Regions from separate parts of the Micromonospora yangpuensis genome, predicted to be linked through region 2. Evidence: riboswitches for the same ligand, from Rfam matches in the RefSeq annotation. Region 2 holds a riboswitch; the other holds the start of a gene.

Region 1 (15,643 bases), 620 kb from region 2:
TCGGCGAGGTCGAGGGCTTCCACAGCGCCCAGGAGCTGCACGAGATGCTCCGCCGGCGGGGTGACCGGGTCGGCCTGACCACGGTCTACCGCACCCTGCAGGGGCTCGCCGACGCCGGTGAGATCGACGTGATGCGCCCGCCCGGCGGGGAGCACCTCTACCGGCGGTGCAGCGAGGGGCACCACCACCACCTGGTCTGCCGGGCCTGCGGCCGGACCGTCGAGGTGGCCGGCCCCGCCGTCGAGACCTGGGCCGACCGCGTCGCCGCCCAGCACGGCTACACCGACGTCAGCCACACCCTGGAGATCTTCGGCACCTGCCCCACCTGCCCTTCGTGAAAGGAAGGGCCCCCTATTAACGCTTCCGGTAGAGCGGGGCACCCTTCTCACCGGCTGCTGCGGGGCATCGACGGGTGAGCGGGAGCGTGGCACGCTGTCCGGCGTGAAGATCTACGCCGACCGTTCCCCGGTCGCCCTCCGTCAGCTCCTCACCGATCTCCTCGTCGTCGCCTGGGTGTACGGCTCGATCCGGGGCGCGCTCTGGCTGCACGACCTGGTCGAGAAGCTGGCCGTACCCGGACAGAAGCTGGAGGGGGCGGGCGGCGGCCTCGCCGACAACCTGGCCGACGCCGGCGGCAAGGTCGGCCGGGTGCCACTGGTCGGCGACGAGCTGACCGCGCCCTTCGAACGGGCCGCCGGTGCCGCCCGGTCGCTGGCCGAGGCGGGCCGGGACCAGCAGGAACTGGTCGACCAGCTCGCCCTGGCCCTCGCCGTGGCGGTGCTGATCTTCCCCCTCGGGCTGGTGCTCTTCGGCTGGCTGCCGCTGCGGCTGCGCTGGATGCGCCGGGCCGGGTCGGCGGCGGCCCTGGCCGGGGTGCCCGCCGGACGGGACCTGCTGGCCCTGCGGGCGCTGGCCAACCAACCGGTGGGCCGGCTGACCCGGATCGCGCCGGACGTGGCCGAGGCGTGGCGGCGCGGGGACGCGTCCACCGTGGACGCATTGGCCCGCCTGGAACTGCGCCGCCTGGGCCTCAAGTCTCGATAGGGCGCGCCTCGACCCCGGGGTTCGGCCAGGCGCGCCGGCCCCACGGCCGGGGCCAGAGCGGGCCGCGCCAGGCCGGCCTCGGGGCGGGCCACGCCAGGACGGGTCAGGGCGGGCCACGCCAGGACGGGTCAGGGCGGCCCGGACGAAGGGGCCGCCCGGGTCCGTGAGAGGGGCGCCCCGCTATACCGAAAGCGTTAAGCGGGGGCCCTTCCTTTCACTCAGGTGGGGGTGTCCTCGTCGTCGTCGAGGTCATCGTCGCCCCAGTTGCGGCGGCTGAACGGCAGCACCGCCCAGAAGGTCAGGAACCACACTCCGGTGATACCGCTGAGCAGCAGGGCGACCCACCAGGGCAGGACGAAGTCGGTGACCAGCATGACCGCGCTGACCATCGAGATCAGCATGAGCACCAGACCACCGCTGGCCATCCGGTGGGCGAAGCGGACCAGTTCCGGCTTGCGACCCTGCCGGAACAGCGCCCGGTGAAACGCGACCGGCGAGATGATCATCGCGGTGGCACCGGCAGCGGCCAGCAACGCGACGATGTAGACGTCCCGCTGGAAGTCCGTGGTCCGGTCGAACCCGGCACTGAACGGCAGGGTCAGCAGAAAGGCGAAGAGGATCTGCACGCCGGTCTGCGCGACCCGCAACTCCTGGAGCAGGTCGGCGAAGTTTCGCTGCCAACGCTGCTTCTCGGTTTCCTTCGACACGTGCTACCTCCGGTGAGACGTACCGCCCCCGGGGTCCACCCCCGGTTGGCGACAACGCCTTTGCCCTACGGCAGACAGTGCGAAACCGACTCATGAACGTCGTTACAACGTCGGCCCCACCCGGGCCAGGATCGCCTCGGTCAGGGCCTGCGGCGCCTCGTCGGGAATCCAGTGGCTCACCCCGGGCAGCACCACGAAGCGGTACTCCCCCGTCACGCGTTCGGCGCAGGTCTCGGCGGCGGTGCGGCCGATCGCGGTGTCCCCGTCACTCCACACGAAGGTGGTCGGCACCGGCACCGCCGGGGTCCGCGCCAACTCGGCCCCGGACATCGCCCGGTACCAGTTCAGCGCGGCGGTCAACGCCCCCGGCCGGCGCATCGGCCCGGCGTACCGGGCCACCCGCTCGGCGTCACCGACGCCGCCGAGCATCTTGCGCAGCGCCGCGCCGTTCCAGGCCAGCAGCACCTTCTCCGCCGTACCCGCCCGGCGGAACAACGCGATGTACGACGAGCGGGCCTTCTGCCCCGCGTCGGTGGCCAGCGCGTGGGCCATCGCCGCCGGGTGCGGCACCGAGACGGCGGTGAGCGTGTGCACCCGGTCGGGATGGTAGGCGGCCACCTGCCAGGCGACCAGCGCGCCCCAGTCGTGACCGACCAGGTGGGCAGCGGGTACGTCGAGCGCGTCGAGCAGGGCCACCGCGTCGGCGACGCACTCGGCGAGCCGGTAGTCGCGGACCTGCGGTGGCCGGGCGTCGGGCGAGTAGCCGCGCTGGTCCGGGGCGTAGGTGCGCAGCCCGGCGGCGTGCAGGGCCGGCACCACGTCGTCGAACTCCCCGGAGTGCTGCGGGAACCCGTGCAGCAACAGCACCGGCACCCCGTCGGCCGGTCCACCGGCGGCAACGTCGAAGGTGAGGCCACGCGTTTCGATCCGCATCACCGGAACCTACCCGGGCCGGGCCGGCTAGTCGTACTGTTGCCGGGGCACGGGGACCTCACGCCAGGTCTCGACGTCCAGGTAGGGGATCTCGGCGTCGTTGACCGGGTCCCGTCCGATCCGGTCGGTGTACCGCCCGATCACCTCGATCCAGGTGTCCTGGGGCAGGCCCACCGGCACCTCGCCGGTCAGGCCCAGCTTGACCGGACGCCCGTCGGCGGCACAGCAGGACAGCACCATCCGGGCCAGGATCGGTTCTCCGGCGCCGCCGGTGGCGATGAATCCGGTGAGCTGGACCCGGCGGTCGCCGATCGACTCGCCGGCGTCGAAGAGCGCCCGGGAGGCGTAGTCCAGCACGGTGATCTTGGCAGGGTCACCGGCGGGCAGGGCGGGATAGTCGGAGAGCCCACCACTGGGGACGGTGGCACCGGCCTGGCTGACCGCGTACGAGCCGAGCGCGGGCGGGGCGACCAGCAGCAGACCCAGCACCGGCAGCAGGAGCAGCCAACCGATCCGCGGCTCGTGGTGGGCGTGCCCGGCATCGGCGTGCGCCACCGGGCCGGCCGGCTCACCGTCGGGCGGCTGCACCGAGGCGGGCAGCAGCGGGCGCAACTCGTACCAGAGGGTCATCACGGCGACGGCGACCAGTGCCAGGCCGGCGGCGACGAGGAAGGGCTGCAGGCTCTCCTTGACGTAGCGCAGGTACAGGTCGGTGAGGCTGGCCCGGACCACGGCCCCGCCGAGCAGCAGCAGCACGACCGCCTGGGCCTGCCGGTTCACAGCAACACCGCCCCGGTGGCCACCGCCACCGTCACGGCGACCACGAAGGTCGCCGGGGCGAACCGGAGGGCGAACCGGCGGCCGAAGACCCCCGACTGCATCGCGATCAGCTTCAGATCGACCATCGGACCCACCACCAGGAAGACCAGCCGGGATGTGAGGGAGAACTGGGACAGCGACGCGGCCACGAAGGCGTCCGCCTCGGAGCAGAGGGAGAGCAGCACGGCGAGCACCGCCAGGGCGAGCACCGACAGCACCGGGTTGTCGGCGAGGGTCTGCAGCCACCGCTTCGGCACCAGCACGTTGATGCTGGCCGCCGCCATAGCGCCGAGGACCAGGAAGCCACCGGCGTGCGTGACGTCGTGCCGGATCGCCGCCCAGAACGCCGCACCCCGGGAGAGGCCGTCGAGGTCGGGGCGGTGCGGCAGCCGGATCCAGTCGGCGCGGCCCAGCCGCAGCCAGAGCCAGCCCATCAGCACCGCGACCACCAGGCTGGCCAGGCCCCGGGCGAGCACCATCTCGGGGTTGCCCGGGAAGGCGACCGCCGTCGCGACCAGCACGATCGGGTTGATCGCCGGGGCGGCGAGCAGGAAGGCCAGCGCGGCGGCCGGGGTGACCCCCCGACGGATCAGCGAACCGGCGATCGGCACCGCGCCGCACTCGCAGCCGGGCAGCACGAAGCCGGCCGCGCCGGCCAACGGCACCGCCAGGCCGGGCCGGCGGGGCAGCGCGCGGGCCCAGAACGAACGCGGCACGAAGACCGCGATCACCGCCGAGAGCATCACCCCGAAGACCAGGAAGGGCATCGCCTGCACCAGGATCGAGACGAAGACGGTCGTCCAGGTCTGCCAGCGGGGTGCGGAGAGCAGGTCGGCGACCGGCTCGCGGAAGACGACCAGCAGGATCAGCAGCCCGGCGAGGACCTCCACCGAGCCGACCCGGTCGCCGAGGAACCGGCGTGGCCCGTCCGCCGGGGGCTCGGCCGCCGGAGAACCAGGACCCACCGGGGAACCAGAATCCGCCGGGGAGCCAGGATCCACCGGGGAACCAGGATCCACCGGGGAACCAGGATCCACCGTCGTACCACGGTGGTTGGTCTCTGCGGTCACCTGTACGCCCCTTCACCGACGCTCCGAACCTGCCAGGGCCCGTTGCCGGTGCGCGGGAACCATCGGTCGGCCGCCTGAGGGTACTGCCCACCGACGGGCCACGTCGATGCGTACCGGACAGCCTGTGGAAAACCCGGCATACCGGCGGCTGACCAGGCAATGATCACTTTGCCGGTCGATTCACCGGGGTGTTAGCGTCGGTGAGACAACTTCACCTCCGACAGGGGAGCGCGCAGCGCTGAGAGTGCGGGTCCGCCCGCAGACCCTCGAACCTGATCTGGGTAATGCCAGCGCAGGGAGTTCGGTCGACCTTCAGCCGCGCCGTCGTCCGGTCCGCCGGGCACGGCGTGCGTCTTCTCCTGGTTCGCACTCGGGACTGGGAGCATCCACCATGAGTCACACCGACACCGATCGCTGGCGGACCATCGACATCGTGGTCGCCTCCGTGATCGCGGTCGCCTTCGGCGTCATCTTCTGGGCCTGGAACCTGGTCTGGACGGCAACCGAGGGCGCGTTCGCCTTCTTTCCACCGGCCCAGGCGGTCATCTACGGCATCTGGCTGGTCCCCGGGGTGCTGGGCGGCCTGGTGATCCGCAAGCCCGGCGCCGCCTTCTACTGCGAGTTCCTCGCCGCGTTCGTCTCGGTGCTGCTGGGCAGCCAGTGGGGCGTGGTGGCCATCCTGCAGGGCGCCTTCCAGGGGGTCGGGGCGGAGCTCGGCTTCGCCGCGTTCCGGTACCGCTCGTACCGGCTGCCGGCGGCGATGCTCTCCGCCACCCTGGCCGGGCTCGCCGCGGCGGTCTTCGACCAGATCCGGTACTACGCCGCGCTCGACCTGCTCACCGCCCGGCTGCCGATCTTCGTCCTGACCGTGCTGAGCGCCACGGTGCTGGCCGGGGTCGGCGGCCTGCTGCTCACCCGGGCGTTGGCCGGCACCGGGGTGCTCGACCGGTTCCCTGCCGGCCGCGACCGCGCCCTGGTCTGATCCCGGACCCGGGGGGTACGCGGCGTGGGCACGGTGCGGTTGCGGGGCTTCGGCTGGCGGCACGCGGGGCGTCGGGCCTGGGCGGTACGCGGGGTGGACCTGGACGTCGAGCGGGGCGAGCGGGTCCTGCTGCTCGGTGCCTCCGGGGCCGGCAAGAGCACCCTGCTGGCGGCGTTGGCCGGGTTGCTGCCGACGGACTCCGGCGAGCAGGAGGGCACCGTCGAGATCGACGGGGTCGACCCCCGCAAGGACCGGGAACGCGTCGGCATCGTCTTCCAGGACCCGCAGACCCAGCTGGTGATGGCCCGCTGCGGTGACGACGTCGCGTTCGGCCTGGAGAACCGGGGGGTACCGGCCGGCGAGATCTGGCCAAGGGTCGACGCGGCGCTGCGTCGGGTCGGCTTCCCGTACCACCGGGACCGGCCCACGGCGGCGCTCTCCGGCGGTGAGCAGCAACGGCTCGCCCTGGCCGGGGCGCTCGCCCTGCACCCGGGGTTGCTGCTGCTGGACGAGCCGACGGCCAACCTCGACCCGGTCGGGGCCGAGCTGGTCCGCGACGCGGTCGCGCTCGCCGTGGACGCCGACACCACCCTGGTGCTGGTCGAGCACCGGGTGGCGGAGGCGCTACGGCTGGTCGACCGGGTGGTGGTGCTGGCACCCGGCGGCGGCGTCCGGGCCGACGGCCCGCCCGGGGAGGTCTTCGCCGCGCACGGCGACGAACTGGCCGCCGAGGGGGTGTGGGTGCCGGGTCACCCGGTCGCGCCCCGCCGGGCCCGGACCCCGGTCGGCGACCGGTTGCTCACCGCCGACCGGCTCGGCCTGCCGCCCCGGTTGGCCACCACCGAGCTGACGGTACGCGCCGGCGAGGCGCTCGCCGTGCTCGGCCCGAACGGGGCCGGCAAGTCCACCCTGGCGCTGCTCCTGGGCGGCCTGCTCCGACCGGGCACCGGCCGACTGACGGCCACCGCCGAGCTGGCCGGCGCGGACGCCGCCACTGCCCCGCACCGGTGGCGGGCACCCGCACTGGCCGGCCGGATCGGGTCGGTGTTCCAGGATCCGGAGCACCAGTTCGTCACCGGCACCGTCAGCGAGGAGTTGGCCCTGGGGCCACGCCGTACCGGTCAGCCGGAGCACGCGGTGCGGACCACCGTGGACGGGTTGCTGCACCGGCTGCGGCTGACCCGGCTGGCCGGGGCCAACCCGTACACCCTCTCCGGCGGGGAGGCGCGGCGGCTGAGCGTGGCGACGGCCCTGGCCACCGCGCCCCGGCTGCTGGTCTGCGACGAGCCCACCTTCGGCCAGGACCGCCGGACCTGGCTGGAGCTGGTGGACCTCTTCGCCGACCTGCGCGACGCCGGGCACGGGGTGGTCACCGTCACCCACGACGCGGACTTCGTCGCCGCGCTGGCCGACCGGACCCTGGTCCTGGAACGCGCCGATGCACGCCGCTGAGGACCGGGAGCGCGCCGATGTTCGGCGGTGAGCCGGTGGCCGCGCCGGACGCCCCGCTGGCCCGGCGCAACCCGGTGGCGAAGCTGGCGGCGGCGATGGTCTTCTCGGTGGTGCTGCTCGCCACACTGGATCCGGTGGCCCCGGCGATCGCCATCGCGGTGGAGTTGGCCGTCCTGCCGCTGTTCGGGGTCCGCTACCGGGTGCTGGCCCGGCGGGCGCTGCCGCTGCTGGCCGCCGCCGCGGGCGTACTGGTGACCCTGGTGTTGTTCGCCGCGGACCGCTCCGGCCGGACGCTGCTCGCGGCGGGTCCGGTGCTGGTCACCTCGGGGGTGCTGGTGACCGCGCTCGGGATGGTGCTGCGGCTGTTCGCGGTGGCCCTGCCCGGGGTGATCGTCTTCGCCACCACCGACCCGACCGACCTGGCCGACGCGTTGATCCAGAACGTGAAGGCGCCGGCCCGGTTCGCCATCGGCGCGCTGGCCGCGTTCCGGCTGGTGCCGTTGCTCGCCCAGGAGTGGCAGATGATCGGCATGGCCCGTCGGGCGCGCGGGGTGGACGCCGGGCGCAACCCGGTGGCGAAGTTGCGCCTCTTCGGCTCCACCGGGTTCGCGCTGCTGGTCGGCGCGATCCGGCGGGGCACCCGGTTGGCGGTGGCGATGGACGCCCGGGGGTTCGACGCCGGCGGGCCCCGCACGGTCGCCCGCCGGCAGCGGTTCACCGTGGCCGACGGCCTGCTGGTGGCCGGGGCGCTGGTGGTGGCCGCTGGGTCACTGGCGGTCAGCGTCGCGGTCGGCACCTTCCGTCCGCTGATCGGCTGAGGTCGTACCGGGCGATCGTTCGCGCGACCACCTGGTGACACCAGGTCGATGGCCCCGCCGGTCGGTCCGCCGGCCGCGATACCGTCAGCAGGACTGCAGGCCAAGTTGATCCCTGCAGGCCGACGTGGAAGGTGGCGGAACACAGTGACTGAGCAGGCGACGGCGCAGATCGGCGTGACCGGGCTGGCGGTGATGGGCCGCAACCTGGCCCGTAACCTGGCCCGCAACGGGTTCCCGGTGGCGGTGCACAACCGCTCGCCGGAGCGGACCCGCAAGCTGGTGGCCGAGCACGGCGACGAGGGCACCTTCGTCCCCGCCGAGTCCCTTACCGACTTCGTGGCCGCACTGGAGCGGCCGCGCGCGGTCATCATCATGGTCAAGGCCGGGGGCCCCACCGACGCCGTGATCGACGAGCTGGTGCCGCTGCTCGAAGCCGGTGACATCGTCATCGACTGCGGCAACGCGCACTTCGCCGACACCCGCCGCCGCGAGGAGGCGCTGCGCGCCCACGGGCTGCACTTCGTCGGCACCGGGGTCTCCGGCGGCGAGGAGGGCGCGCTGCTCGGGCCGAGCATCATGCCCGGCGGTTCCGCCGAGTCGTACGCGAAGCTCGGGCCGATGTTCGAGAAGATCGCCGCCCAGGTGGACGGGACGCCGTGCTGCACGCACGTCGGGCCGGACGGTGCCGGGCACTTCGTCAAGATGGTGCACAACGGCATCGAGTACGCCGACATGCAGCTCATCGCCGAGGCGTACGACCTGCTGCGGGCCGGACTGGACGCGACCCCGGCGGAGATCGCGGAGATCTTCCGCGACTGGAACACCGGTGAGCTGGAGTCCTTCCTGATCGAGATCACCGCCGACGTGCTCGCGCACACCGACGCCGCCACCGGCCGGGCGTTCGTGGACATCGTGCAGGACCGGGCCGAGCAGAAGGGCACCGGCCGCTGGACCGTGCAGAGCGCCCTGGACCTGGGCATCCCGATCACCGGTATCGCCGAGGCGACCTTCGCCCGCTCGCTGTCCGGGCACGCCGACCAGCGCGCCGCCGCCCACCGGGCCTTCCCGGACGCCGGTGAGAAGTGGCAGGTGAGCGACCGGGAGACGTTCATCGAGGACGTCCGTCGGGCGCTGCTGGCTTCCAAGATCGTGGCGTACGCGCAGGGCTTCGACCACATCCGGGCCGGCAGCCGCGAGTACGACTGGAACATCGACCTGGGCAGCACGGCCACCATCTGGCGGGGCGGCTGCATCATCCGGGCCCGCTTCCTGGACCGGATCAAGCAGGCCTACGACGAGCAGGCGGACCTGCCCAGCCTGCTGGTGGCGCCGTACTTCGCCGAGGCGGTCAGCGCGGGCGTGCCGAGCTGGCGGCGGGTGGTGGCCGACGCGACCCGCGCCGGTGTGCCGGTGCCCGCGTTCGGTTCGTCGCTGTCCTACTTCGACGCGCTGCGCGCCGAGCGGCTGCCGGCCGCGCTGATCCAGGGCCTGCGGGACAACTTCGGGGCGCACACCTACCAGCGGGTGGACCGGGAGGGCTCGTTCCACACCCTCTGGGCCACCGCCGACCGCTCCGAGGTCGAGGGCTGAGCCTCCGCCCGTCGCACGTGGTGACGGCCCCGGTCAACCTCGACCGGGGCCGTACCCGTTCGCCGGGTCAGGTCGGTCAGAAGAAGCGACGGCGGCGCTTGGCCTGCTGCGGGCGGAGCACGTCGGCGCCCTTGCTGAGCAGGCGGCTCACCCCGGTCGGGCCGCGCCGGGCCTCCAGCGTGTGGCTGAGTCGACGGGCACCGGCCGCAGCCAGCGGCACCGCGACGGCCATCACCGCCCACTGCGCGATACGCTTCTGGATCATTGTGGGTTCACCTCCGTCAGTGGCTGCTGACGACAGTGGTACCCAGCCGGGCCGCCCGGTAAGCCTGCCGGCCGGGCCGCCCCACAACGGCCGGCCCGCTGCGGGCCCGCAGACGGGCGGTGCCGGTCAGAGCGGGAAGCGGCCGCGCCGCCAGTGCCAGTGCCGGCCGGCGGCCAAGTGGTCGACGACCGCGCGCTGCAACGCGGTACGACGGGGCAGCCGGTCCAGCGGCGTGCTCAGGGTACGGAAGACGAACCGCAGCACCTCGACGTCGGGGTCCAGCCCCTCGGGCGGCTGGTAGGGCTCCAGCTCGAACCGGCGCTGGAACCGCACGATGTTGGACTCCGCCGGCAGGTACTCGGCCAACTGCGGGTCGAGCAGCCACGAGCCGCAGACGAACTCCCGGTAGCTCTCGTCGGGAAAGTGCCGGGGGAAGAACGCGCGGCCCTGGTCGAGCGAGTCCGCGACCGCCTCCGGGGTCAACGGGCCCGCGTCGGGGATGTGCAGCTCGACGGCGCCGTCGCCGCGATGGTGCTGCAGCCGGCCCAACTGGTAGAGGCCGCCGCGCACGTGCAGGGTGAGCCAGCTCTGCATGACCGGCCAGCCCTCGCCGCGCATCCGCCGGTCGATCGCCAGGTTGCGGCCAAGGTCGGCAAGGGTCGCCCAGGACGCGGCCTCGGCCACCCCGTGGTCGCGGTGGTAGCCGAGCACCACGTCGACCAGGGCCAGGTACGCGTAGGCGTAGAGGTGTCGCCAGGCCGGGCCCCGCTCCCGCGGCAACACCGGGCCGGGTGGCAGCCAGCCGTGGCCGCCGAGGTCGGCGCGGACCAGGGCGATCGACCGGTCGAGCAGCCAGCGCAGCTCCGGTGTCCACCCGCTGGCCTCCGGTCCGGGCCGGCCCGCGATGGCCTCCGGTCCGGGCCAGCCCGCGATGGCCTCCGGTCCGGGCCGGCCCGCTGTGATCTCCGGCGTGGGCCAGCCCGCGATGATCTCGGCGGCGTCGTCCGGTGGTACCCCGAGGCGGTCGAGGAGCGCGGGCGCGTCGGTGACGGCGGGCAGCGGCGCCGACGGTCGGTCGGCGGCGAGCCGGTGCACCCGCTCGACCTCCTCGACGGGCACTGCGAGCCGGGCGGCGATGTCGTCCAAGTCCACCCGCACGACGGTACCGACCGACCGGGACACCGCGACAGGCCCGCACGAGGGAGACCAAGGCGGCACGACAGGCCCGCACGGAGACCAGGACGACCGGCCCGGCCGGCGGTCAGGTCTGCGGGGCGACCGGGTTGGGCAGCGCGCCGCCGAAGCGGCGGTCCCGCTGGGCGTACAGCTCGCAGGCGTACCAGAGGTGCCGGCGGTCGAAGTCCGGCCAGAGCGTGTCCAGGAAGACCAGCTCGGCGTAGGCGGTCTGCCAGAGCATGAAGTTGGAGATCCGCTGCTCGCCGGAGGGACGCAGGAAGAGGTCCACCTCCGGGACCTCCGGGTGGTACAGGTACTTCGCCAGGGTCTTCTCGGTGACCTTGGCCGGGTCGAGCCGGCCGGCGGCGGCCTCGGCGGCGATCCGGGCGGCGGCGTCGGCGATCTCGGCCTGGCCGCCGTAGTTGACGCAGAACTGCAGGGTGAGCGTGGCGTTGTCCTTCGACATCTCCTCGGCGGTCTGCAGCTCGGAGATGACGCTCTTCCACAGCCGCCCGGCCCGCCCGGACCAGACCACCCGGACGCCCAGGTCGACCAGCTGGTCCCGGCGACGGCGGATGACGTCCCGATTGAAGCCCATCAGGAACCGCACCTCGTCCGGCGAGCGCCGCCAGTTCTCGGTGGAGAACGCGTACGCCGACAGGTACGGGATGCCCAGCTCGATCGCGCCCTCGACGGTGTCGAAGAGGCTGTGCTCGCCCTGCTCGTGGCCCCGGGTGCGGGGCAGGCCACGGTCCTTGGCCCACCGCCCGTTGCCGTCCATGACGATCGCCACGTGCTTAGGCAACGCGTCGGCCGGCAGGGCCGGTGGCCGGGCACCCGACGGGTGCGCAGTCGGTGGCGTCGGCTCACGACGGCCGGCCCTCGTCGATCGAATCACTCGGTCATCTCCCTGGTCACACCCTCCGCGCCGGCTCCGACACCGGGGGTACCGCCCCGGTCGACCAGCGGCAGCGAGCGTAGCGCGCGTTCCAGGTGCCACTGCAGGTGCGCCGCGACCAGGCCGCTGCACTCCCGACGGGTCCCCGCCTCGGTGGCGTCGGCGATCCGCCAGTCGCCGGTGGTCAGCGCGGACATCAGGTCGACGGTGGCCGGTGCCGGATGGGCCGCGCCGGGCGGTCGGCAGTCCGGGCAGACCGCACCCCCGGCCGGTACGGAGAACGCCCGGTGCCGCCCCGGCGTGCCGCAGACCGCGCACGCGGTCAACGCCGGTGCCCAGCCGGCCAGCGACATCGCCCGCAGCAGGTACGCGTCGAGCACCAGGGTGGTGGCGTGCTCGGCCACCGACAGCGCGCGCAGCGCGCCCAGGGTGAGCTGGAACAGCCGCAGCGACGGCTCCCGCTCCACCGGGGTGAGCCGCTCGGCGGTCTCGGCGATCGCGCTGGCCGCGGTGTACCTCGGGTAGTCGCCGAGGAACCGCTTGCCGTACAGGTCGATCCCCTCGACCTGGCTGACGCTGTGCAGTGAGCTGCCGACGTTGCCCTTGGGGTCGCCGGCCAGTTGCAGGTCGACGTGCCCGAACGGCTCCAGCCGGGCACCGAACTTGCTGGTGGTGCGCCGGACCCCCCGGGCGACCGCCCGCATCCGGCCGTGCCGGCGGGTCAGCAGCGTGATGATCCGGTCGGACTCGCCGAGCTTCTGCACGCGCAGCACCACCGCGTCGTCGCGGTAGAGCTGTCGGCGGTACCCGGTCACCCGGTCATTCTCTCTCGGGGTCCGAAATCAGGGTCAGCTCGGGGTGCACCGGCCGGTCGTCCCCGATGCGCGCCGCCGCGCCCGGGCCGTACCGTTCCGCCATGCCTCGGTTCCAGACCGCCCGCCGACCCGCCGTGACCGCCCGGTCGAAACCCCGCCGGGTCGCCGCGTTCGGCACCATCGCCGCGCTCGTGCTCGTCACCGGCTGCGACGGCCTCGCCTCCCGACGGCTCGACTTCGACGACACCGAGTCGGCCCGGATCACCGGCATCACCGTGCTCCGGGGTGCGGGTGACGTCACCGTCCGCGCCACCGACGCCACCACCGGGGTACGGATCAAACGGATCCTGCGCTACCAGGGCGCCAACCAGCCGGACACCAGCTACCAGATCCGGGGCGGGGAGCTGGTGCTGGACACCGACTGCGGCAACCGTTGCTCGCTGTCCTACGAGGTGACCGCCCCGGTGGGCGTCACCGTGCAGGGCGAGCTGGAGGCGGGCCAACTGGACCTGAGCCGGGTGGGTCCGGTGGAGATCACCCTCGGCGCGGGGGACGTCCGGATCAGCGAGAGCAACGGTCCGGTCCGCGCCCGTACCGACGCGGGTGACATCGAGGTCGACCGGATCACCGGCCCGGTCTTCCTGCGCAGCGGGGCCGGCGACGTGACCGGCAAGGCCCTCGGCACCGGTGCGGTCGACGTCGTCACCGAGGTCGGCGACATCTCGGTCTCGCTCGACCAGGTGGCCTCGGCACGCGCGCACAGCGAGACCGGCTCGGTGACGCTGAGCGTGCCGGACGGCCGGTACCAGGTCCGGCACCAGGGTGAGCCGGACGAGGGTGACATCGAGGTGCCCCACGATCCGGGTGCCACCGCCGTGCTCGACGTACGGGTCGACAACGGCCAGTTGAAGATCACCCGCCGGTGACCTACCGGGCCTCGTCGTCGGCCCGCCGCCCCGCGCCGGCCCGGACCCCCACCTCGTCGCCGGCCCGGGCCTGCGGCAGGTCGTCGGCGTGACCTCGCCGCCCGTCCCGGGTGCCGGCCGGCTCGTTGCCGACGCGGCTCCTCGGCACCTCGGCGGTGCCGGTGGCCGGGGCCGGGCGACGGCCACCGGGCAGCAGCTCCGGTGGGCGGCGGGCCGCCACGTCCTCCACCCAGCCGACCAGCACCGTCACCACCGCGACCAGGGCGAAGACCAGCACCACCCGGATGGCCAGGCCGACCGGATCCTGATGGGACCAGCCGACCACGTCGACCAGCGGGGTCAACGCGACCACGAACGGCATGTGCCACAGGTAGACGGTGAGCGCCCGCCGGTTCAGCACCGTCACCGTACGGCCGAAGGCGGCGTTGCGGTCCACCCAGGCCGCGCCGGACGGGGCCCGGCCGAGGGCGACCAGGATGAACGCCGCCGACCAGAGGGCGTTGCCCAGCGGGATGTCGTTGAGGTCGTACCCCCGGGGGCCGTGGTTGGCCAGGATCCAGGCCAGCCCGAGACCACCCACCACGACCACGAGCGGGACGAACACCCGGTTGCCGATCCGGCGCAGCAGACCGTCGTGGTGGGCGAAGCCGAGCAGCCACGCTCCGAAGTAGAGCCCGAACTCGCGCACCGCCAGCGACGGATCGGCCAGCACCCCCACCTCGATCGCCACCAACAGCAGGTACGGGGCGAGCAAGGTCGGCAGTGGGGCCCGCCGGAACAGCCACAGCGCCACCGGTGAGGCGAGCACGAACCACAGGTAGTCGCGCAGGTACCAGATCACGCTCAGCGCGAGCGCACCCCAGCCGTTGGCCGGCGGATCGGCGATCGGGAAGAGCCACAGCACGATCCGCCAGGTCGGCGTCAGACCGGTGAGCAGCATGGCGGGTACGAACACCAGGGCGACCACCCACAGCGAGGGCAGCAGCCGACGGAGCCGTCGACCCACCGCCGGTGCCCCGGTACGGGTGAGCGAGGCGGCCATCAACGAGCCGGCGAGCGCGAACATCACCGACATGGCCGGGAAAATCAACGTCAGGCTGGCCCACCCGGTGACGTGGTAGACCACGACCCGGACGATGGCGAGGAAGCGAAGAAGATCCAGGTATCGGTTACGCATCAGCTGCATCCGGGTCGGCGGGCAGGACAGGCACAAACCTCCCTACCCTCGACGCTCCGCCGGAAAAACAGCTAGCAAAGCCGCATAGACGTGAGATATCCCATTCGCGGCGCGGGGTGGGGTCGGGTCAGAAGCCGAGCTTGCGCAGCTGCTTCGGGTCCCGCTGCCAGTCCTTGGCCACCCGGACGTGCAGGTCCAGGTAGACCCGGGTGCCGAGCAGCTCCTCGATCTGCTGGCGGGCGGTGATGCCGACCTCCTTGAGGCGGCTGGCCCGGTGACCCAGCACGATCGCCTTCTGGCTTGGTCGTTCGACGTAGACGTCGGCGAAGATCTTCATGACCTTGCCCTCGGGGATCATCTCCTCGACAACCACCGCGATGGAGTGCGGCAGCTCGTCGCGGACCCCCTCCAGGGCCGCCTCCCGGATCAGCTCGGCGACCAGCACCTGCTCCGGGTCCTCGGTGAGCATGTCGTCCGGATAGAGCTGCGGCGACGGCGGAAGGTAGCCGGTCATCACGTCGACCAGGGTGTCCACCTGGTGCCCGGAGACCGCGCTGACCGGCACCACCGCCGCGAAGTCACCCAGCTCGCTGACCGCCAGCAACTGCTCGGCCAGCCGCTTCTTGTCCACCAGGTCGGTCTTGGTGACCACGGCGAGCACGGTCGCCTTCAACTCGGCCAGCTCACCGCTGATGAACCGGTCGCCCCGGCCCACCGGCTCGTCCGCCGGGATACAGAGGCCGATCACGTCGACCTCGCTCCAGGTCGTCCGCACCAGGTCGTTGAGCCGCTCGCCGAGCAGGGTACGCGGACGGTGCAGGCCGGGGGTGTCGACCAGGACGAGCTGCGAGTCCGGCCGGTGCAGGACGGCCCGGATGACGTGCCGGGTGGTCTGCGGCTTGTTCGAGGTAATCGCGATCTTCTGCCCGACGATCGCGTTGGTGAGCGTCGACTTGCCGGCGTTCGGCCGC
Region 2 (15,643 bases):
ACCCGCGGTCCGCGCAGCAGGGTGGTGCCCCCAGCGTCGACAAGCACGTCCACCGACTCGCCGTCGGCGTCCACGTCGCCTCCGGTGACCACCACGTGGGCGGGTCCCCGGGCGGCCAGCGTCTCGGCGGCGGTGACCATCTGGTCGACAGTGGTCACCGGAGCGCCGGTCAGGGCCGCGGCCTCCGCGCAGTTCGGGGTCACCACCAGCGCGTACGGCAGCAGCCGCTCGACCGCCGCGGTGATCCCGAGCCGGTGTCCGCTGGTGGCCACCAGCACCGGGTCGACCACCAGCTGCGGCAGCCGCCCGGCTCGGGCGGCATCCGCGATCGCGTCGGCGACGGCCGGGGTGCCCAGCACGCCGGTCTTCACCGCCCGGACGGTGAAGTCGGCGAGTACGCTGTCGAGCTGCTCGACGACGGTCTGCGGGGGCAACGGCAGCACCCCGTCGACGCCCCGGGTGTTCTGCGCGGTGACCGCCGTGATCACGCTGGTGCCGTACGCGCCCAACGCGGCGAAGGTCTTCAGGTCGGCCTGGATGCCGGCACCCCCGCCGGAGTCCGAGCCGGCGATGGTGAGGACGGTCGTGGGGGTCACTCTGTTCCTCCGCGGGACGGGTACGGGCCGGGTACCTGCCGGACGGCGGCACCGAAGGCGTGGGTGAGGCGGGCCGCCGACTCGGCCGGATCGTCGGCGCGCATCACCGCGGCGAGCACCGCCACCCCCGCCGCGCCCGCCTCGACGGCGGCGGTCACCTGCTCGGGTGTCTGGATCCCGCCGAGGGCCAGCACCGGCACCGGGGCGGTCCGGACCAGCTCGGCGAGTCCGCGGGGACGCAGCGGTGGGCCGTACCCGGGTTTGCTGTCGGTCGGCCAGACCGGCGACAGGGTGACGTAGTCCTCGGTGGTCAGCGCGGCCAGTTCCGCCGCGTCGTGGCAGGACCGGCCGACGAGCCGGACCGGCGGTGGCGGGTACGGGCCGGCGGCGGGCAGGTGCACGGCGTCGCCGTCGAGCGGGTCGGCCCCGGCGACGACGAGCGTCCCGCCCACCTGGTCGAGGACCGGGCGCAGCGCGACCGCGAGGGCGACCCGCTCGGTGCGGGGCAGGTCCCTCTCCCGCAGCACCACCCACCGCACGCCCCCGGCCACCGCCGCCGCGACCACCTCGGGCAGCGGCCGTCGCGCCACCCGCCGGTCGGTGAGCACCACCACCCCCGACGGCAGGGCGACGCCCGGACCGGTGGCACGGGTAGGCCGCGTCACAGCTCGGGCCGTCCCTCGTCGGGGGTGGACGGTAGGGCGTGCGAGCGGCGGGGGATCCGGCCGGCCTGGTGGGCCAACCGGCCGGCGGAGATCGCGTACCGCATGGCGCTGGCCATCGCCACCGGGTCGACGGCCCGGGTGACCGCGCTGGCCAGCAGCACCGCGTCACAGCCCAGCTCCATCGCCAGCGCGGCATCCGAGGCGGTCCCGACACCGGCGTCCAGGATCACCGGTACGTCGACGCTCTGCCGGATCAACCGGATGTGGTGCGGGTTGCCGATGCCCAGGCCGGAGCCGATCGGCGAGCCAGCCGGCATCACCGCCGCGCATCCCACGTCGGCCAGCCGCCGGGCGAGCACCGGATCGTCACTGGTGTACGGCAGCACGGTGAACCCGTCGGCGACCAGCTCCTCTGCGGCGTGCAGCAGCTCCACCCCGTCGGGCAGCAGCGTCCGCTCGTCGCCGATCACCTCCAGTTTGATCCAGTCGGTGTCGAAGGCGTCCCGGGCCAGGTGGGCCACCTTGACCGCCTCGGCGGCGGTGTAGCAGCCGGCGGTGTTGGGCAGCAGCTGCACCCCGCACCGGTCGAGCAGGTCGAGCAGTCCACCGGCGGTGCCGGGCGCGGTGTCTACCCGGCGCAGCGCCAGGGTGACCAGGCCGGTGCCGGAGGCCCGGATCGCCTGCTCCAGCACGTGCAGGTTGGCCGCGCCACCGGTGCCGAGGATCAGCCTCGACCCGAAGGTCCGGCCACCGAGGACGAGGTCGGAGTCGTTCGACACCGCGCTCACCCGCCCTGCGCCGCGCTGAGCACCTCGACCCGGTCGCCGTCGCGCAGCGCCGTGTCCGGCCAGCCGGTACGCGGCACCACCTCGCCGTTGACCGCGACGGCCAGGCCGCGCTGCTGGGTGGTGACCTCCCGGACCAGATCGGCCACGCTCAGGCCGACGTCGACCGTCCGGGCCGCACCGTTCACCGTCACGTCCATCTCTCCTCCTCGATCGATCGGGCGTCACCGACCGCGACAGCCGCCACCGACCCGGCCGGCACCGACACCCCCGCCGGTGCAAGGAAGGGCCCCCTTTTATCGCTTTCTGAGGTAAAAGGGCCCCTTCCTAACACGACAGGCCCCGAAGCAGCTCGGCCGGGACCGACGACGAGGCAGGTGCCATCGACCCGACGGGTACGGTGAAGCGGTCGGCGCGGAACGGAGCGAGCAGCGGGTCGGCGACCCCGGTGGTCACCAGGTCGGCGATCAGGTCGGCGGTGACCGGGGTGAGCACGATGCCGTGCCGGTGGTGCCCGGTGGCGGCGACCACGTCCGGCCGACCGGGCAACGGGCCGAGTACCGGGGCGTTGTCAGGCGTGCCGGGGCGCAACCCGGCGACCGTCTCCACCAGGTCGTACTCGGCGAGCTCGGGGACCAGGTCGACGGCGGCGCGCAGCAACCGCAGCACCGCGCCGGCGGAGACGGCGGTGTCGGAGCGCTCCTCGACGGTGGCGCCGACCACCACCTCCCCGTCGGCGCGGGGCACCAGGTAGACCGGCTCGCCGTCGGCGTACCCCCGGATGACGTGCCGGAAGCCCGGCGGAGCGCCGTCGGGCGCGCGGAGCCGGAGGATCTGTCCCTTCACCGGGCGGACCGGCAGCCCGGTCAACGCCGTCGCGCCGGTGCCGGCCGCCACCACGGTCACCCGACCGGGCCGCCGGGACAGCGCGGTGACCCCGCTGTCGACGATCTCGACCCCGGCCCGCTCGGCGGCGGTGCGCAGCGCGGCGACCAGCCGACGCGGGTCGATCTGGTGGTCGGTGGCGGCGAACGCCCCACCGCGGACCCGCAGGCTCAGCGCGGGTTCGCGTCGGCGCAACTCCGAGGGGCGCAGCGGCGTGATCGGTAACCCCAACCCCTCCTGGTACGACCAGAGTCGTCGCGCCTCGGCCAGGTCGTCGCCGGTCAGCCCGACCACGAGGGTGCCGTCGGTGCGGTAGCCCAGGTCGACGCCGGTGGCCCCGGTCAGCTCGGCGGCGAATGCCGGCCAGCGGCGGGCCGAGTCGGCCAGCAGCCCGGTCAGCTCGTCCTCGCCGAAGTGCGCCTCGACGACCGGGGAGAGCATCCCGGCCGCGACGTGCGAGGCCCCCGACCCGGGCGCCGGATCGTGCAGCCTGACCCGCACCCCGCGCTGCGCACACCGCCACGCCACCGCCAGCCCGATCACCCCACCCCCCACCACCACCACCTCCTCGGGTGCAAGGAAGGGCCCCCTGTTATCGCTTTCTGTTGCAAAAGGGCCCCTTCCTAACACGACGGCCCCCGCACCACGCCCCGCACCACGCCCCGCAGCACGACGGGCAGCATGACGGGCAGCACGACGGGCCCGGCAGCGCGACTCACGACAGGCCCCGGAGCAGTTCAGCCGTGACGCGGGCCGGATCGGCGGCGGCGGAGAGCTCCCCCACCACCGCCACCCCGTACGCCCCGGCGGCCCGCAGCGCCGGCACCCGGGCCACGGTCACCCCGCCGATCGCGATCACCGGTACGTCGACCGCCGCGACCACGGCCCGTACGCCGGTCGGGCCGATCGGGTCGGGCAGCCCGTCCTTGGTGGAGGTGTGGTGGCAGGGGCCGACCCCCAGGTAGCTGGCCCCGGCGGCGACGGCGCTGCGGGCGGTGACCGGTTCCCGGGCGGTGGCCCCGAGCACCGCCTGCGGGCCGAGTACCCGACGGGCCGCGTCGACGGGCAGGTCGTGGGCGCCGACGTGCCCCCCGGCCGCGCCGATCGCCAGCGCCACGTGCAGCCGGTCGTTGACCAGGCAGGTCGCCCGGTACGGCGCGCAGAGCGCGAGCACCCGTCCAGCCAGGTCGTACGCCTCGCGGTCGGTGGCCTCGTCGGTCACCCGCACCTGCACGACGAGGTCGCTGCCGGCGACGCCGAGCGCGGCGCGCAGCACGGCCAGCGGGTGCCGCCCGGGGCGGGTGTCGGTGATCAGATGCAGTCGTCCCAGGGACGGCACGGCAACACTCCTCCCTGCGCCGGCATTACCCGGATCAGGTTCGACGGTCGGGGGCTGCAGCCCCCCTCTCAGCCCGGTACACCGGGCTCCCGTGGGTTCGTCGGGTGTCACCGTACGTCGTTTCCGCCGCTCCGCCAACCCCCACCCTGCCGCTCCGCCGGCTCCGACCCACAGTGAAAGCCGCCGCCACCCCCGCAGCGAAAGCCGCCGCCACTCCGCAGCGCCAGCGGCCTCCACTGAGGGCGGTCGGCCAGGTCCGGACCGCCGCCTGAAATGACAAAGATGGCGATCTGCATTGACTTGCACCAATTTCAGGCACAGTTGTTATCGAAACGTAACAACCAGGCACCTTGCTGGAAATTGATCGACGAACGCAAATTGATGTGAATCGATTCGGCTTCGCGCCGCCGCGTACCCTCGCCCGCCCGGAACGAGCACTCGGATCGACTCGGAGTGACCCATCCACCACTCCAGCCCGTCCCGTACGGACAGAGGAGAACTCCGTGTCCCGATCTCGTCGTGGACGAGCAGCGCTCAGCCCCCTGCCGGTGGCGCTGCTCGTCCTCACCCTCACCCTGGGCGGTGCCCCGGCCCAGGCGAACACCGCCGCCGAGGCCAGCACCGTCCAGGCCCGCAGCACGATGACCGGCACCACGACAGCCGGCAGCACGACAGCCGCCAGCACGAAGGCCGAGCCGGCGGTGGCTGCCGCGGCGGACCCGTACGCCGTGCTGGTCTTCTCCAAGACCGCCGGTTTCCGGCACGACTCGATCCCGGCCGGGATCAGTGCGATCCAACGGCTCGGCGCGGCGAACAACTTCACCGTCACCAGCACCGAGGACGCCGCCGCCTTCACCGACGCCAACCTGGCCCGGTTCAAGGCGGTCATCTGGCTGTCGACCACCGGTGACGTGCTGAACGCCACCCAGCAGGCGGCCTTCGAGCGCTACATCCGGGCCGGTGGCGGCTACGCCGGCGTGCACGCCGCCAGCGACACCGAGTACGACTGGGCCTGGTACGGCCAACTGGTCGGCGCGTACTTCAACAGCCACCCGGCCAACCAGACCGCCACGGTGAAGGTCGAGGACCACCAGCACGAGTCCACCCGGCACCTGCCGGACCGGTGGTCCCGGTACGACGAGTGGTACAACTTCCGCACCAACCCCCGGGCCCGGGGCGTGCAGGTGCTGGCCTCGCTCGACGAGCGCAGCTACAGCCCCGGTGCCGGCGCGATGGGCGCGGACCACCCGATCGCCTGGTGCCAGAGCTTCGACGGCGGCCGGTCCTGGTACACCGGCGGCGGGCACACCCAGGACTCCTTCACCAACGCGGAGTTCCTGCAGCACCTGCTCGGTGGCATCCAGACCGCCGCCGGGGCGGTGCACGCCGACTGTGGTGCCGGTCGGGCGGCCAACTTCGAGAAGGTGACGCTGGACAGCAACACCAGCAATCCGATGGAGCTGGACATCGCCCCGGACGGCCGGGTCTTCTACATCGAGCGCGACGGACGGTTGCAGATCATCCAGCCGGACACCAACCGGACGGTCACCGCCCTGCGGTTGAGCGTCTTCGGCGGCAACGAGGACGGTCTGCTCGGCATCCGGCTCGACCCCAACTTCGCCAGCAACCGCTGGGTCTGGCTCTACTACGCGCCAAGCGCCGGCGGGTCCCGTAACCACCTGTCCCGGTTCACCGCCAACGGTGACACCATCGACCCGGCCAGCGAGAAGGTCGTCCTGCAGATCCCCACCCAGCGCAACACCTGTTGCCACATGGGCGGGAGCATGACCTTCGACTCGGCCGGCAACCTGTACCTGGCCACCGGGGACAACACCAACCCGTTCGACTCCGGCGGATTCAGCCCGCTGGACGAGCGCAGCGGGCGGGCCGACTACGACGCGCAGCGTACCGCCGGCAACACCAACGACCTGCGCGGCAAGGTGCTCCGGATCCGGCCGCAGGCCGACGGCACGTACACCGTCCCGAGCGGCAACCTCTTCGCCCCGGGCACCGCCCGGACCCGGCCGGAGATCTACGCGATGGGCCTGCGCAACCCGTTCCGGATCGGCATCGACCGCAAGACCAACGTCCTGTACGTCGCCGACTACGGCCCGGACGCCGCCACCGCCAACCCGAACCGGGGTCCGGCGGGGCTGGTGGAGTGGAACATCGTCGACCGGCCGGGTAACTTCGGCTGGCCGTACTGCCACGGCAACAACCAGGCATACAACGACTACCAGTTCCCCTCCGGCCCGAGCGGCGCGAAGTTCAACTGTGCCGCGCCGGTGAACAACTCCCCCAACAACACCGGCCTGACCAACCTGCCGGCGGCGATCCCGGCGACTGTGGACTACGGCTACGGCGGTGACGCCCGCTTCCCGGAGATCGGTGGCGGCGGCGCGCCGATGGCCGGCCCGGTCTACCGGTACGACCCGAACCTGTCGTCGCGTCGGCAGTGGCCGGCGTACTTCGACGGCAAGGCGATGTTCGGTGAGTGGAACCAGTCGCGGATGTACACCTTCCAGGTCGCCAAGGACGGCAAGTCCCTGGTGGATATCAACCGGATCCTCGACCAGATGAGTTTCGTCCGGCCGATGGACTTCGAGTTCGGCCCGGACGGGGCGCTCTACCTCATCGAGTGGGGCAGCGGCTTCGGCGGCAACAACGACAACTCGGGTGTCTACCGGATCGACTACACCGCCGGGGCCCGCGCCCCGATCGCGGTGGCCGCCGCCACCCCGACCTCCGGCGCACCTCCCCTCAGCGTCACCTTCTCCAGCGCCGGCTCCCGGGACCCCGACGGCGGCACGCTCAGCTACGCCTGGACCTTCGGCGACGGCGGCACCTCCAGCCAGGCCAATCCGACCCACACGTACACCCGGTCCGGCAGTTACACCGCGCAGCTGCGGGTGACCAACCCGGCGGGGCGTACGGCGGTGGCGAACGTGCCGATCACCGTCGGCAACACCGCGCCCACCGTCACCATCGAGTTCCCGCCGGACGGCGGCTTCTACGACTGGGGCGACCAGGTCGCGTACACGATCAAGGTGACCGACCCCGAGGACGGCACGATCGACTGTTCCCGGGTCAACCTGCAGGTGCTGCTCGGCCACGACGAGCACGCCCACCCGCTGGAGCAGCGCACCGGCTGCACCGGCACGGTGCAGACCCAGCTCGCCGACGGGCACGGCGCCGAGGCCAACGTCTTCACCGTGCTGGAGGCGACCTACACCGACCGGGGCGGGTCGAACGGTGCGGAACCGCAGACCGGTCGGGCCCTGGAGATCCTGCAGCCCAAGCGGAAGCAGGCCGAGTACTACAGCGCCACCGGCCGGGTGGCCGGTGCCACCGGCGGCGGCGACCCGGGCGTGGTCCGGGAGGCCGGTTCCGACAGCGCCGGCGGCGGGCAGAACATCGGCTTCATCGAGGACGGCGACTGGTGGTCGGTCAGCCCGGCCAGCCTGACCGGCATCACCTCGGTACGCCTGCGGGCCGCCTCGGCCTCCTCCGGTGGCCGGATCGAGGTACGCGCCGGAGCCGCCGACGGCCCACTGCTCACCTCGGCCACCGTGCCGGCGACCGGGGCCTGGCAGACGTACACCGACGTCACCGCGCAGATCCCGAACGGCGCGGCGGCCCAGGGCAGCCTCTTCTTCGTCGCCCGGGACCCGAACCGGGGCACCGGCAGCCTGTTCAACGTCAACTGGGTGGACTTCGTCGGTCCGGGGATCAGCGGCAACTCGCCACCGACGGTGACCGCCTCGGCCACCCCGACCAGCGGGACCGCCCCGCTGACCGTGGCCTTCACGGGTACGGCGACCGACCCCGACGGCGACACCCCGTTGACGTACGCCTGGAGCTTCGGTGACGGTGGTACCGCCAGCACCCTCAACGCCAGCCGGACCTACACCACGCCGGGCACCTACACCGCCACCCTGACGGTCACCGACAGCCGGGGTGCGCGGGGCCAGGCGAGTGTGCAGATCCGGGTGGACGGCACGGGCACCCCGTCCTGCCAGGCGCTGCGCTCGGACGAGTTCACCGGCACGTCGCTGGACCGGCAGCGGTGGTCCGGTGGGGTGCGGGAGAACCCGTCCTCGACCTCGGTCACCGGCGGCGTGTTGCGCCTGCCGACCAGCGCGGGTGACCTCTACGGCGCCCGCAACGACGCGACCAACCTGGTGCTCCAGCCCGCACCCAGCGGGGCCTGGCAGGCCACCACCCGCCTCACCCTGGCGGCCCGCGCCGACTACCAGCAGGCCGGCCTGCTGGTGTACGGCAACGACGACAACTACGCCAAGCTGGACCTGGTGTACGGCGGCAGCCGGCGGGTGGAGTTCATCCGGGAGAGCGGCGGTACGCCCCGCAACGAGTCGACCGACAGCACCGCGGCACCTACCGGTGACACCGTCCATCTGCGCCTGACCAGCGACGGGACGAACCTGACCGCGGCGTACTCGGCCGACGGGCAGACCTTCACCACCGTCGGCCGGTCTGCCGCGTTGGCCGGGATCAGCAACCCCCGGATCGGGCTGTTCGCGCTCAACGGCGGCACCACGGCACCGGTGGTCAACGCCGACTTCGACTGGTTCCGGATCACCCCGGACACCTCGACCGGCACGGTGCCGTCGGACGAGTTCACCGGCAGCAGCCTGGAGAAGTGCCGGTGGAACGCGGTGGTCCGGGAGGACACCGCCCGCTACCGGATGACCGACGGGTCGTTGCGTATCGACGTACCCACCGGTGACATCTACGGCACCGGCAACACCGGGCCGACGAACTTCATCCTGCAGAACGCCTCCACCGGCAACTGGACGGTGCAGACCCGGGTCGACGGCAGCACCTTCAACGAGCAGTACCAGCAGGGCGGCCTGTTGGTCTACGCCGACGACGACAACTACCTGAAGTTGAACTACGTCACGGACAACGCCGCAGGTCAGGCGGTTTCCCGCCGGATCGAGTTCCGTAGCGAGGTCGGCGGGGTGGTGCAGAGCACCCAACCCCAGGCGACCGGGCTGACCCAGGGGGTCTGGCACCTGCGGCTGTCGCGCAGCGGCACCAGCTACACCGCCGCGTACTCGGCCGACGGCACGAGCTGGACGACCCTGGGCACGTTGACCAGCACCGCCGTCGGAACCGCCCCGAAGGTGGGGCTGTTCACCCTGGGCGGCAACCAGACCGCGCCGAAGACGGCCGCCTTCGACTACTTCCGACTCACCTCCTGACCGGACCGGACGGCTTCACCGGTGCCCGCCCCCATCAGCGCCACGGGGGCGGGCACCGCCTGTCGACCCGGCCGCTCGTCTGCTTTGGAGGCACTCGCGGCTATTGCGGCGTAGCGTTACGCAACCGTTACCGGGCTGCACCTTGCCGGACATGGAGAGATCGGAACTAATTTGTTCATCGATTCGACAGAATCGCGGTCCGGTGGGTCGGCGCCCCCTGGTCAGCACTGTCGGGTCAGCTCGGAGCGGTCTTCGGCGGTCCGCTCCGACACCCGTCGTCCAGCCCGGACAGAGGAGACCTTGTGTCCCTATTCCGCCGTATCAGATCGTCGCGGGGCCCCCTCCCCGCGGCTCTGCTCACCCTCACCCTCACCACCACGCTCATCGGCGCGCCGGCCCAGGCCGCGCCCACCACCGCACTCACCGCCGCGAAGGCGGCCCCGGTCCTGGCCGCGCCCGCAACCCAGGCTGCCGAGCCGTACTCGGTGCTGGTCTTCTCCAAGACCGCCGGGTTCCGGCACGGCTCCATCCCGGCCGGCATCGCGGCCATCCAGCAGCTCGGCGCGGACAACGGTTTCACCGTCGACACCACCGAGGACGGCGCCGCCTTCACCGACGAGAACCTCGCCAGGTACAAGGCGGTCATCTGGCTCTCCACCACCGGTGACGTGCTCGACGCCGGGCAGCAGGCCGCGTTCGAGCGGTACATCCAGGGCGGCGGCGGATACGCCGGCGTGCACGCGGCGTCGGACACCGAGTACAGCTGGGAGTGGTACGGCGACCTCGTCGGCGCCTACTTCTCCGGCCACCCGGCCAACCAGACGGCCACCATCAAGGTCGAGGACCACGCACACGACTCCACCGCGCACCTGCCGGAGCGCTGGTCCCGCTACGACGAGTGGTACAACTTCCGCACCAACCCGCGCGGTGACGTGCACGTGCTGTCCAGCCTGGACGAGACCAGCTACAACCCGGGCGCCGGCGCGATGGGCGCCGACCACCCGATCGCCTGGTGCCAGGAGTACGACGGCGGGCGGTCCTGGTACACCGGTGGCGGCCACACCAACGAGTCGTTCGCCGAGCCGGAGTTCCTCCGCCACCTGCTCGGGGGCATCCAGACCGCGGCCGGGGTGGTCGACTCCGACTGCGCCGCCTCGAAGACCTCCAGCTTCGAGAAGGTCACGCTGGACAGCAACACCAGCAACCCGATGGAACTGGACATCGCGCCGGACGGCCGGGTCTTCTACATCGAGCGCGACGGCCGGGTGCAGATCGTCAAGCCGGACACCGGCAACACGGTCACCGCGCTCACCCTGAGCGTCTTCACCGGCAACGAGGACGGCCTGATCGGCATCCGGCTCGACCCGGACTTCGCCACCAACGGCTGGGTCTTCCTCTACTACGCGCCCGCCGGCGGCGGGCCGCGCAACTACATCTCCCGGTTCACCGTCACCGGTGACACCATCGACCCGGCCAGCGAGAAGGTCGTGCTGCAGGTCGACACCCAACGCAACACCTGCTGTCACGCGGGCGGAAGCATGGTCTTCGACTCGGCCGGCAACCTGTACCTGGCCACCGGGGACAACACCAACCCCTTCGAGTCCAGCGCGTACACCCCGATCGACGAGCGGCCGGGACGCCAGGACTACGACGCGCAGCGTACCTCCGGCAACACCAACGACCTGCGCGGCAAGGTGCTCCGGATCCACCCGGAGGACGACGGGACGTACACCGTCCCGGAGGGCAACCTCTTCCCACCGGGCACCGAGAAGACCCGCCCCGAGATCTACGCGATGGGCTTCCGGAACCCGTTCCGGATCGGCATCGACCCGGCCACCGACGTGCTCTACGTCGGTGACTACGGCCCGGACGCCGGCTCGGCCAACCCGAACCGGGGCCCGGCCGGGCTGGTGGAGTGGAACATCGTCGACCGGCCCGGCAACTTCGGCTGGCCGTACTGCCACGGCAACAACCAGGCCTACAACGACTACCAGTTCCCCTCCGGCCCCAGCGGCGCCAAGTTCGACTGCGCCGCGCCGGTGAACAACTCCCCCAACAACACCGGCCTGACCGACCTGCCGCCGGCCATCGCGGCCACCGTCGACTACGGCTACGGCGGGGACCCGCGCTTCCCGGAGATCGGTGGCGGCGGCGCGCCGATGGGCGGCCCGGTCTACCGGTACGACGCCGACAACCCCTCGCCGACCAAGTGGCCTGCGTACTTCGACAGCAAGGCCATCTTCGGCGAGTGGAACCAGTCGAAGATGTACACCTTCCAGGTCGCCAAGGACGGCAAGTCCCTGATCGACATCAACCAGTTGCTGGTCGGGATGACCTTCATCCGGCCGATGGACTTCGAGTTCGGCCCGGACGGGGCGCTCTACCTCATCGAGTGGGGCAGCGGCTTCGGCGGCAACAACGACAACTCGGGTGTCTACCGGATCGACTACGTCGCCGGTGACCGGGCCCCGATCGCGTCGGCCACCGCCGATCCGACCTCCGGGGCGGCCCCGCTGACCGTCACGTTCTCCAGTGCGGGTTCCCGGGACCCCGACGGCGGCACGCTCACCTACGCCTGGGCGTTCGGTGACGGGCAGACCTCGACCGAGGCCAACCCGACCCACACCTACGCCGAGGCCGGCAACTACACCGCGCAGCTCACCGTCACCAACCCGGCGGGGCGTACCGCGGTGGCGAACGTGCCGGTCACCGTCGGCAACACCGCGCCCACCGTCACCATCGAGTTCCCGCCGGACGGCGGGTTCTTCAACTGGGGCGACCAGGTCAAGTACACGATCAAGGTGACCGACCCCGAGGACGGGGAGATCGACTGCGCGAAGGTCAACCTGCAGGTACTGCTCGGCCACGACGAGCACGCCCACCCGCTGGACCAGCTCACCGGCTGCACCGGCACGGTGCAGACCCAACTCGCCGACGGGCACGGCGCCGAGGCCAACGTCTTCACCGTGCTGGAGGCGACCTACACCGACGCCGGCGGCACCGGCGGTTCCGCCCCGCTCACCGGTCGGGCCCTGGAGATCCTGCAGCCCAAGCAGAAGCAGGCCGAGTACTACAGCGCCACCGGCCGGGTGGCCGGTGCCACCGGCGGCGGCGACCCGGGCGTGGTCCGGGAGGCCGGTTCCGACAGCGCCGGCGGCGGGCAGAACATCGGCTTCATCGAGGACGGCGACTGGTGGTCGGTCGACCCGGCCGACCTGACCGGCATCGAGCAGATCCGGTTCCGGGTGGCCGCACAGGGCGCCGGCGGTCGGATCGAGGTACGCGCCGGAGCCGCCGACGGTCCGCTGATCACCACGGCCACCGTGCCGACCACGGGTGCCTGGCAGACGTACACCAATGTCACCGCGGAGGTGCCGGCGGACGCCGACACGGGCGGGTCGTTGTTCTTCGTGGCCCGGGACCCCGCCGGGGGTGCCAACAGCCTGTTCAACGTCAACTGGATGGACTTCGTCGGCAAGGGCGTCACCGACAACGCGCCGCCGACGGTGACCGCCACGGCCACCCCGCTCACCGGCACCGCGCCGGTCGAGGTCTCCTTCACCGGTACGGCCACCGACGCCGAGGACGACACCCCGTTCACGTACGCCTGGGACTTCGGTGACGGCGGTACGGCGGACACGCTGAACGCCACCCACACCTACACCGTGCCGGGCACGTTCACCGCCACCCTGACGGTCACCGACAACCGGGGCGCGAAGGCGTACGCGACCGTCCAGGTCAAGGTGGAGGCGCCGAACACCTCCTGCTTCGGTGCCCGCTCGGACGACTTCCTCGGCAACGACCTGGACAAGGACCGCTGGACGGTGGTCCGGGAGAACCAGCTCTACTCCGTCTCCGGGGGCGCGCTGCGGCTGCCCACCGCCGTCGGTGACCTGTACGGCACCCGCAACGACGCGACCAACCTGGTGCTCCAGCCCGCACCCAGCGGGGCCTGGCAGGCCACCACGAAGGTCACCGTCCCGACCACGGCCGACTACCAGCAGGCCGGCCTGATCGTCTACGGCGACGACGACAACTACGCCAAGGTTGACCTGCTGTACGGCGGCAACCGCAAGGTGGAGTTCATCCGGGAGACCGCCGCGACGCCGCGCAACGAGGGTGCCGACGCGACCGCCTGGTCCGCCGGTGACACCGTCTACCTGCGCATGATCAGCGACGGGACGAACCTGACCGCGGCGTACTCCGCCGACGGGCAGACCTTCACCCCGGTCGGCCGCTCGGCCGCGCTGGCCGGCATCACCAACCCCCGGATCGGCGTCTTCGCCCTCAACGGCGGCACCACCGCGCCGGTGGTGGACGCGGTCTTCGACTGGTTCCAGGTCACGCCCGACGCTCCGGCCGAGCCGGTGACCCCGTCGGACGAGTTCACCGGGAACAGCCTGGACAAGTGCCGGTGGAACGCGATCGTCCGCGAGGACGCCGCCGCCTACCGGGTGACCGACGGCGCGCTGCGCATCGACGTGCCCAACGGTGACATCTACGGCACCGGCAACACCGGACCGACGAACTTCATCCTGCAGAACGCGCCGGCGGGCGACTGGACGCTGGAGACGAAGGTCGACGGCAGCCTGCTGAACGAGCAGTACCAGCAGGCCGGTCTGCTGGTCTACGCGGACGACGACAACTACCTCAAGTTCGACTTCATCGCGGACAACACCGCCGGGCAGGCAGTCTCCCGCCGGATCGAGTTCCGCAGCGAGGTCGGCGGGGCGGTGCAGAGTCCGCAGCCGGAGGCCGCCAACCTGACCCAGGCGGTCTGGCACCTGCGGCTGGCCCGTAGCGGCAACAGCTACACCGCCGCCTACTCGGCCGACGGCCAGGAGTGGACCACGCTCGGGACGCTGACCAGCACCGCCGTCGGGGCCACCCCGAAGGTGGGTCTGTTCACCCTCGGGGCCAACCAGACCGCCTCGAAGACGGCGTCGTTCGACTACTTCCGGGTCACCACCGGACAGGTCGACGACACCGCGCCGGTGACCACGGCCGAGGTGTCCGGCACCCCGGTCGAGGGCTGGTACACCGGCCCGGTGACGGTCACCCTGACCGCCACCGACGCCGACACCGGCGTCGAGCGCACCGAGTACCAGCTCGACGGGGCCACCGAGTGGACCGCGTACACCGAGCCGGTGGAGATCACCGGGGACGGTGAGCACGAGCTGCGGTTCCGCTCGACCGACGAGGCCGGCAACGTCGAGGAGACGAAGACGGTCACGGTCAAGATCGACGCCACCGCGCCGGTCAGCTCCGCGCAGTTCGCCAACGCGAACGACGAGGGCTGGCACGACGGTACGGTCCCGGTGGTGCTCAGCTCGACCGACGCCGGTTCCGGGGTCAAGCTGCTGGAGTGGTCGCTGGACGGTGGGGACTGGACGCCGTACACCGAGGCGGTCCAGATCAGCGGGGACGGGCAGCACGAGCTGCTCTACCGGGCCACCGACAACGCCGGCAACGTGGAGGCGCTGAAGTCGGCGATCGTCAAGATCGACGGCACCAAGCCGACGCTGCTGGTCTCCGGCATCGCCGACGGTCAGCTCTACGGTGACAGCCAGGACGTACGGATCTCCTGGCAGGCGGTCGACTCGACCTCCGGCATCAAGACCGTCACCGGCGTGCTGGACGGCAGGACGTACGCCAGCGGGACGCTCCAGGCCATGTACGAGCTCACCCTCGGCATGCACGAGCTGACCGTGACCGCTACCGACAAGGCGGGCAACAAGACCACCTCGACGGTACGGTTCTTCGTCACCACCTCGTTCCGGGACATGCAGAACCTGATCGACCGGTTCAAGGCGACCGGGCGGCTCTCCAACAAGGCCCACCGCCAGCTGACCAACAAGCTGACGGCGGTCCGGACCTCGGAGGCCGCCGGCAACGACAAGCGGGCGGTCCAGCAGTTGACCGCATTCCGTGCCCTCGCTGCCGACACCGCCCTGGTCACCGACGCCGAGGTTCGGGAAGCCCTGGTCCGGGACGCCGACGCCATGATCGTCCGGCTCGGTGGCACGGCCAGCAAGGCCGGAGTCAAGGCGAACGACGGCAACAAGGTCGACGGCGCTGGCCGCCTCGGGGAGGATCCGACCCGGATCGCCCCCAACGGCAAGCTCTGACCGACCCCGGGGTGCCCGTC

The links. Region 2 has a riboswitch for thiamine pyrophosphate ahead of thiE (thiamine phosphate synthase). Riboswitches for the same ligand answer to the same signal wherever they lie in the genome.
Region 1: another riboswitch for thiamine pyrophosphate. It lies ahead of GA0070617_RS22805 (ECF transporter S component); the one in region 2 lies ahead of thiE (thiamine phosphate synthase).

The regions. Positions count from the first base shown of each region.
Region 1 is NZ_FMIA01000002.1:5,061,704-5,077,346, forward strand. Features, by position in the region: gene GA0070617_RS22775 (Fur family transcriptional regulator) at 1-338, shown strand, start outside; gene GA0070617_RS22780 (hypothetical protein) at 442-1,044, shown strand; gene GA0070617_RS22785 (DUF6328 family protein) at 1,263-1,751, opposite strand; gene GA0070617_RS22790 (alpha/beta fold hydrolase) at 1,854-2,684, opposite strand; gene GA0070617_RS22795 (TIGR03943 family putative permease subunit) at 2,712-3,464, opposite strand; gene GA0070617_RS22800 (permease) at 3,461-4,468, opposite strand; TPP riboswitch at 4,786-4,890, shown strand; gene GA0070617_RS22805 (ECF transporter S component) at 4,965-5,555, shown strand; gene GA0070617_RS22810 (ABC transporter ATP-binding protein) at 5,580-7,007, shown strand; gene GA0070617_RS22815 (energy-coupling factor transporter transmembrane component T family protein) at 7,025-7,825, shown strand; gene gndA (NADP-dependent phosphogluconate dehydrogenase) at 7,970-9,415, shown strand; gene GA0070617_RS22825 (hypothetical protein) at 9,492-9,680, opposite strand; gene GA0070617_RS22830 (acyltransferase domain-containing protein) at 9,807-10,832, opposite strand; gene GA0070617_RS22835 (isoprenyl transferase) at 10,942-11,754, opposite strand; gene recO (DNA repair protein RecO) at 11,751-12,569, opposite strand; gene GA0070617_RS22845 (DUF4097 family beta strand repeat-containing protein) at 12,671-13,495, shown strand; gene GA0070617_RS22850 (acyltransferase family protein) at 13,497-14,672, opposite strand; gene era (GTPase Era) at 14,800-15,643, opposite strand, start outside.
Region 2 is NZ_FMIA01000002.1:5,684,183-5,699,825, forward strand. Features, by position in the region: gene thiD (bifunctional hydroxymethylpyrimidine kinase/phosphomethylpyrimidine kinase) at 1-596, opposite strand, end outside; gene GA0070617_RS25565 (thiamine phosphate synthase) at 593-1,261, opposite strand; gene GA0070617_RS25570 (thiazole synthase) at 1,258-2,040, opposite strand; gene thiS (sulfur carrier protein ThiS) at 2,046-2,246, opposite strand; gene thiO (glycine oxidase ThiO) at 2,374-3,561, opposite strand; gene thiE (thiamine phosphate synthase) at 3,647-4,270, opposite strand; TPP riboswitch at 4,265-4,373, opposite strand; gene GA0070617_RS25590 (ThuA domain-containing protein) at 4,912-9,495, shown strand; gene GA0070617_RS25595 (ThuA domain-containing protein) at 9,798-15,623, shown strand.